Linked DNA regions of Longispora fulva. The protein of the gene in region 2 interacts with the protein of the main gene of each other region in a pairwise test. Links are inferred from orthologs where the notes say so. Each region holds a gene or a part of one and is shown on either strand. Other genes may lie near its edges. The genes, in order: dnaE and IW245_RS27610.

Region 1 (4,419 bases), 1.8 Mb from region 2 along the record:
CAGGATCTCCCGCGGCCAGTCCCGGCGCGGCCGGGGCGGGACCGGGGTCCCATAGAGGCCCGTTTCGGGCCAGATCGGGGACGGCGGGGTCGGATACTGCTCCGCGGTGCTCACCCGGCCCATACTAGGTGCGCGCGCCAGACCCCGTCCCCCGCGCTCCGGCGCGGGGGACGGGCCCATCGGCATCCGGGCCGGCGCGGGACGGCGGCGGACCGCGATCCGGCGTGCCCCGCGCCGCGGCGCCCAGGCCCTTCGGCACCCGTGCCGAAGCGGGACAGCGGCATACCGCGGTCCGGCGTGCCCGGGTGGTGGTGGCCGGGCCGACCCGCTCGCCGAGCCGCACCGAGCACCTCCGGCACAGCTGAGCCGAACCGGCGACCGAGCACCCCCGGCACATCTGAGCAGGACCGGGCGACCGACCTCCGACACACCTGCCGAGCGGCCGTGACCCGAACGGCCCCGACTAGTCCACGCCCCCCGCGCCGAACAGCGTCTTGATCTCCGAACGGAACGCCACATCGTTGCGGACCTTCAGATCCGGCCCCAGCGCGAGCAGCGTCTCCCCGCCCCGGCTGCGCAGCCGCAGGTGCACCGAGCAGTCGCCACGGTGCCCGAGCAGGATCCGCTTGAGCTCCAGCACGGTCGGTTCCACGATCTTGTCCCAGGTCGAGTTCAGCACCACCGGCGGGTTCGCGGCCAGGTCGGCCTCGGAGACCTCCAGGATCAGCATGTCCGAGCCGACGACGCTGATCGCCTGGTCGCGCTTGTTCACGTGCCCCTTGACCGTGACGACGATGTCCTCGGCGAGGTGGTGCGACAGCAGCTCGTACGTCTTCGGGAAGAACAGCACCTCGACCGAGGCGTCCAGGTCCTCGAGCATCACGATCGCCCAGCTCGCGCCCTGCTTGGTGATCCGACGCTGCACCCCGGAGATCATGCCGGCGATCGTGACGGGCATCCGGTCGTTGACGTCCTCGTCGATCACCTCGACGATGCTCTGCTCGGAGTTGGCCTTCAGGATCCGCTCGGCCCCGGCGAGGGGGTGGTCGGAGACGTAGAGCCCCAGCATGTCCCGCTCGAAGGCCAGCAGCTCCTTGCGCGGCCACTCGGTCGGGGTGAACTGCAGGTCCAGCCCCACCAGGCTGTCGTCGGAGTTCTCCTCCAGCCCGCCGAACAGGTCGAACTGCCCGACGGCCTCCTGGCGTTTGAGCCCCACGACCGCGTCGATCGCGGTCTCGTGCAGCTCGACCAGGCACTTGCGGGTGTGCCCGAGGGAGTCGAACGCACCGGCCTTGACCAGCGACTCGACGGTCCGCTTGTTGCAGACCACCAGCTCGGACTTCGACAGGAAGTCGGGGAAGGAGGTGTAGTTGCCCTTGGCCGCACGGGTGGCGACGACCGAGGCCACCACGTTCGTGCCGACGTTACGGACCGCGCCCAGCCCGAAGCGGATGTCCCGCCCGATCGGGGTGAACGCGCCGGCGGACTCGTTCACGTCCGGGGGGAGGACCTTGATGCCCATCTTGCGGCACTCCCCCAGGTACATCGCCATTTTGTCCTTGTCGTCGCCGACGGACGTGAGCAGCGCCGCCATGTACTCGGCGGGGTAGTTCGCCTTCAGGTACGCCGTCCAGTACGAGATCATCCCGTAGGCGGCGGTGTGCGCCTTGTTGAACGCGTAGTCGGCGAACGGGACCAGGATGTCCCACAGCGCCTGGGTGGCCTCGTCGGAGTATCCGCTGCGCCGCATGCCGTCGCGGAACGGGATGAACTCCTTGTCGAGGACCTCCTTCTTCTTCTTGCCCATGGCCCGGCGCAGGTTGTCGGCCTGGCCGAGGGTGTAGCCGGCGAGCTTCACCGCCGCGCGCTGGACCTGCTCCTGGTAGACGATCAGGCCGTAGGTGACGCCGAGGATGTCCTCCAGGTCCGCCTCGAGCTCCGGGTGGATCGGGACGATCTCCTGCTGCTTGTTCTTGCGCAGCGCGTAGTTGATGTGCGAGTTCGCGCCCATCGGACCGGGCCGGTACAACGCGAGGACGGCCGAGATGTCCTCGAAGTGGTCGGGGCGCATCAGCTTCAGGAGCTGGCGCATCGCGCCGCCGTCGAGCTGGAACACGCCCAGGGTGTCGCCCCGGCAGAGCAGCTCGTACGTGGGGGCGTCGTCCAGCGGCAGCGACAGCAGGTCGATCTTCCGGCCGGTCGTGTGCTCCACGTTCTTCACGGCGTCGGCCATGATCGTGAGGTTGCGCAGGCCGAGGAAGTCCATCTTCAGCAGGCCGAGCGTCTCGCACGTCGGGTAGTCGAACTGGGTGATGATCGTGCCGTCGGCGTCCCGACGCATCAGCGGCACGTGGTCGATCAGCGGCTCGGCGGACATGATGACGCCGGCCGCGTGCACGCCGGTCTGCCGGACCAGGCCCTCCAGCCCCCGGGCGACCTCCATCACCTTGGCCACGTCGGGCTCGGTGTCGACCAGCTCGCGGACCGCGCCGGCCTCGGCGTAGCGCGGGTGCTTCGGGTCGAAGATGCCCGACAGCGGGATGTCCTTGCCCATCACGGCCGGGGGCATCGCCTTGGTGATCTTGTCGCCCAGCGCGTACGGGAACCCGAGCACCCGGCCCGAGTCCTTGATCGCGGCCTTGGCCTTGATCGTGCCGAACGTGGCGATCATGGCCACCCGGTCCGCGCCGTAGCGCTCCGTGACATACCGGATCGTCTCGTTGCGGCCATGCTCGTCGAAGTCGACGTCGAAGTCGGGCATCGAGACGCGCTCGGGGTTGAGGAACCGCTCGAAGATCAGGCCGAACGCGAGCGGGTCGAGGTCGGTGATGCCCAGCGCGTACGCCACGATGCTGCCGGCCCCGGAACCACGCCCCGGCCCCACGGAGTGCCCGTTGCGCTTGGCCCACATGATGAAGTCGGCGACCACCAGGAAGTACGACGGGAAGCCCATCTGGAGGATGACGCCGATCTCGTACTCCGCCTGGGCGCGGTGCTCCTCGTCGTAGCCGGCCGGCCAGCGCCGCTCCATGCCGGCCCAGACCTCCTTGCGGAACCAGGTCTCCTCGGTCTCGCCGTCGGGCACCGGGAAGATCGGCATCAGGTTCTTGTACTTGAACATCCCCTCCGTCTCGACCTTGGAGGCGACCAGCAGGGTGTTCCTGCAGCCCTCGGCCCAGATGTCGGAGGTGTCGATCGCGCGCATCTCGTCGGCGGACTTGATGTAGTAGCCGTCGCCGTCGAACTTGAACCGGTTCGGGTCGGACAGCAGCGAGCCGGACTGCACGCACAGCAGCGCGTTGTGCGCGTCGGCCTCCTCCGGCCGGGTGTAGTGCGAGTCGTTCGTCACCACCGGCGGGATGTTCAACCGGCGGGAGATGTCGATCAGCCCGTCGCGGACCCGGCGCTCGATGGACAGCCCGTGGTCCATGATCTCCAGGAAGAAGTTCTCCTTGCCGAAGATGTCCTGGTACTTCGCGGCGGCCTTCAGCGCCTCCTCGTCGTGCCCGAGGCGCAGCCGGGTCTGGATCTCGCCGGAGGGGCAGCCGGTGGTGGCCATGATCCCGGCCGAATACTCGGCGATCAGCTCGGTGTCCATCCGGGGCTTGTAGTAGTAGCCCTCCATCGAGCCGCGCGAGTTGAGCCGGAAGAGGTTGTGCAGCCCCTCGGCGTTGCGGGCCCACATCGTCATGTGGGTGTAGCCGCCGTTGCCGGAGACGTCGTCGCCCTTCTGGTCGGGCGTGCCCCAGTTGATGCGCTTCTTGTCGAACCGCGACGCCGGCGCCAGGTAGGCTTCGACGCCGATCACCGGGGTCACCCCGGCGGCGGTGGCCTGCTTGTAGAAGTCGTACGCCCCGTGCATGTTGCCGTGGTCGGTGATCGCGACAGCCGGCATCTCCTGCCGGTTGACCTCGGCGAACAACTGCTTCATCCGGGCGGCGCCGTCCAGCATCGAGTACTCGGTGTGCACGTGCAGATGCACAAAAGAGTCACTCATCGGCGGCAGCCTCCTCTGGAGTTGGGAACGCCCCCGAGCCTAACCGCACCCCCCGACAAGACCCCAAACCGACGCGGGGTCAGAACCCGTCGCTCACCGCCGTCGCCGCCTGTAACCACGCCATCCGGGTCTCCGGCTTCAGGCTCGCGTAGTCGATGGACGAGCCCGACTCCAACGCCGGGTCATACGGCACCACCGCCACCGTCCTGGTCCGGCTCTGGAAGTGTTTGACCAGGTCAGCGAGCATCGGAGACGGGGTCGGTGTCGGGCACGACAGCAGGGTCACGGCGTTGGCGACGATGTCGCCCATGCCCATCTCCTCCAGCAGGTCCAACATCCAGTCCGCCGTGAACGCCGCGTCCTCGCGGGGGACGGACGTCACCACGAGCTGGTCGGCGGCCTTGATCACCGTCTGCCAGTTG
Region 2 (3,210 bases):
CAGGCCGATCAGCGCGACGACCACGGACGCCGAGTGCGGGGACCTGGCGCTACCTGACAACCGTGACATGCGTGCCGAGCAGCTTGTCAGCGAACGTCTGGCGCTGGGCGTCCCAGATCGGGAAGAACCAGCCGGCGAGCAGCGAGACGGTGTCCAGGACGTGCGCGACGTCGCGGAGCAGCGCCCGCCACAGGCCGATCGGCTCGCCCGAGTCGACGGACAGCAACCGGATCCGCAGCAGCCGCCGGCCGACGGTCTGGCCGGTGCGCCCGCTGAGATACCACCGGTTCGCCGCGGTCAGGACCAGCGCCACGATGCCCCCGGCGAGCTGCAGGTGCAGCTCGGCGGCCGCGAAGACCACCAGACCCACGATCCCCACATCGATCAGGTACGCGGCGGCGCGGAGCACCCAGTGCGCGTACCTGGGCCTCTTGTGGGCGGGGATCCGACTGCCCCGGGCTTTCTTCGCCATGGAACCGAAGTCTGGACCTGACCTCGATAGGCGTCAATAGGCCGCTAGGAGATCTTCTGCGCGCCCAGCATCTCGGAGAGCAGCTTCATGGCCTGCTCCTCGGAATTGAGGGGGGCGTCCTTGTCGACCACCTCGTCACCGGGCTCGTCCCCGGGCTCGAAGCCCTCGTACTCGGGGACGGCCTGGGCCGGGGCGACCGGGACCTGCACCATCGGGGCCGGCGGCGGCTCCTCCTCGTCGAAGGACGGCGGGAGGTCCGGCCAGGGTTCCTCGTCGTCCACCGCCGGAGGCGCGGCCTGGGTCGGGGCTGGGCGAGAGGATGTCGGAGGTGGTCCGGCCTGGGGGCGGGCCGCCGGGGCTGACGGGGCCGGGCGGGGCTGCGGAGCCGGGGCCGGGCCCGGGGTCGGGGTGGCCGGGCGGGGCGGCGGGGTGCCACCGCCGCCGATGTCGCAGCGGATCTTCAGGGCCGTGCCGAGCACCTGGAGGAGGGCCTCCTCCACGATCCCCGAGGCCTTGGTCACCTCGTCGGCCTGGAACTTGTTCTGGCAGACGAGCACGACGGTGATGCCGTCCAGGTCGCGGACCGTGACCTGGCGGACCAGGGCCGAGGCCCGGAGGCTGCGGTTGCGGACCTGGCCGAGGACCTCGTCCCAGGCCCGCTGGACGGCGACGACGTCGAGCGCGCCGGACGGGACTGGCGGGGTCGCCGGCGGGGTGGGGGTCGCGTGCGGGGTCGGCTGCGGCACGGCGGAAGCCGGTGCGCCCGGGGACCCGGCCGGCGGGAGGGCCTGGCCAGCCGGGAACGCCGGCGGGGCGGACTGGCTCGGGGAGCCGGCGGGCTGGGTCGCCTGGCCTGGCTGCGGGGTCTGGCTGGCCTGGCCCGGCGCTGGCCGCTGGGACCCCGCCGCCGGGGACTCCGCGGCCGGGCGGGACGTGTCAGCCCTGGTCGGGGCGCTCTGGGCTGCCGGAGGGACCGGGGTCGGCCCGGCGGCGGGAACGGCCGCGGCTGCCGGGGCAGGAACCCCCGTAACCATATTGTGGGTTTTGGATTCGAGCCTTTCGAGGCGCTGCAGGAGAGCGGCCGTGGTCTGTTCCGCGCCGGGCAGGAGCATCCGGGCGCAGATCAGCTCCAGGGTGAGCCGGGGGGCCGTCGTGCCGCGCATGGTGGCCAGGCCGTCGTGGACCAGCTCGGCGAGGCGGGAGAGTTCGGCGGTGCCGAGGCGCAGGGCCTGGGCGGTCATCCGCTCCACCTCGTCGGCCGGCACGTCCAGCAGGCCCTTGCCGATCGCGTCGGGCACCTGCTGGAGCACGATCAGGTCCCGGAAGCGTTCGAGCAGGTCGGTGGCGAAGCGGCGCGGGTCGTGGCCGGCCTCGACCACCCGGTCGATCGTGGCGAACAGGGCCGCGCCGTCGGCGTCGGCGAGCGCGTCGACCGTCTCGTCGATCAGGGCCGCGTCGGTGACGCCGAGCAGGGCGACGGCGCGCTGGTAGGTCACGCCCTCCTCGCCGGCGCCGGCGATCAGCTGGTCGAGGATCGACAGCGTGTCCCGGGCCGAACCGGTGCCGGCCTTCACGACCAGCGGGAACACCGCCGGCTCGATGGCCACGCCCTCGGCGGCGGCCAGCTGCTCGCAGTACGGCCGCAGGATGCTCGGCGGGATCAGCCGGAACGGATAGTGGTGGGTCCGGGACTTGATCGTGCCGAGGACCTTCTCCGGCTCCGTCGTCGCGAACACGAACCGGACGTAGTCCGGCGGCTCCTCGACCAGCTTGAGCAGGGCGTTGAACCCGGCGGAGGACACCATGTGGGCCTCGTCGATCACGTACACCTTGAAGCGGGAGGAGACCGGCGCGAAGAACGCCTTCTCCCGCAGCTCGCGGGCGTCGTCCACGCCGCCGTGACTCGCGGCGTCGATCTCGATCACGTCGATGGAACCCGCCCCGTCGGGGGCCAGGTCGCGACACGACCGGCACTCGCCGCAGGGGTTGGGCGTGGGGCCCTGCTCGCAGTTCAGCGAACGGGCCAGGATCCGGGCACTCGACGTCTTCCCGCAGCCCCGGGGGCCTGAGAACAGGTAGGCGTGGTTCAGCCGGCCGTTCCTCAGCGCCTGGATCAGGGGCTGGGTGACATGGTCCTGCCCGATGATCTCGTCGAACGTCCTCGGCCGGTACTTGCGGTACAGGGCTGTCACGGGTCTACTTTCTCACGCCGAGCGGCACGCCGTTCACGTGCACGGGTAGCCTGCTGGACATGCGCCGGCTCCTCACCCCCCGGTGGCTGCTGCTCCACCTGCTCGCGGCGGCCATCGTCGCCGCGATGCTCGGGCTCGCGTGGTGGCAGATCGGCCGGGCGCGGGACGGCAACGCGCTCAGTATCGGTTACTCCCTGGAATGGCCGGTATTCGCGGGTTTCACCATTTTTGTCTGGATCAGGGCTGTTCGGCGGGAGCTCCGGGGGTCGGTGGACGCGTTGCGGCCTGAGGTCGGCCCGCTGCCGTCCGGATCCGGCGCGCGGGCGTCCGGCGCGGGGGCGACCGGCGCGCGCCCGGCCGGCGACCAGGCCGGTGCCGACCAGAGCGCGGCTCCCGTCGAGCGGGCCTCCGGCGCGGACGTCGCCCGGCGACTCGCCGAGCAGCGGGCCGCCGCCCGGGCCTCGGCCCACGACGACGACCCCGAGACCGCCGCATACAACCACTACCTCGGGTGGCTGAACGCCCACCCGCACCGGTCGCCCAACG

What was found.
Region 1: the proteins of IW245_RS27610 (region 2) and dnaE interact in binary tests that used the Escherichia coli proteins (3 or more experiments, as listed by UniProt). The link is inferred for Longispora fulva from one-to-one orthologs.

The regions. Positions count from the first base shown.
Region 1 is NZ_JADOUF010000001.1:7,894,477-7,898,895, reverse strand. The notes cover bases 264-4,374. They hold dnaE (DNA polymerase III subunit alpha), read right to left. Parts: upstream 3,998-4,374; coding sequence 464-3,997; downstream 264-463. In the rest of the region: IW245_RS36665 (DUF2567 domain-containing protein), read right to left, coding at 1-114. UniProt on the Escherichia coli protein: DNA polymerase III is a complex, multichain enzyme responsible for most of the replicative synthesis in bacteria. This DNA polymerase also exhibits 3' to 5' exonuclease activity. The alpha chain is the DNA polymerase catalytic subunit.
Region 2 is NZ_JADOUF010000001.1:6,095,946-6,099,155, forward strand. What follows is about bases 91-2,992. They hold IW245_RS27610 (DNA polymerase III subunit gamma and tau), read right to left. Parts: upstream 2,665-2,992; coding sequence 517-2,664; downstream 91-516. Other genes in these bases: IW245_RS27605 (RDD family protein), read right to left, coding at 91-472; IW245_RS27615 (hypothetical protein), read left to right, coding at 2,724-2,992. Outside these bases: IW245_RS27600 (DUF3592 domain-containing protein), read right to left, coding at 1-69; more of IW245_RS27605, read right to left, coding at 50-90; more of IW245_RS27615, read left to right, coding at 2,993-3,210. UniProt on the Escherichia coli protein: Part of the beta sliding clamp loading complex, which hydrolyzes ATP to load the beta clamp onto primed DNA to form the DNA replication pre-initiation complex.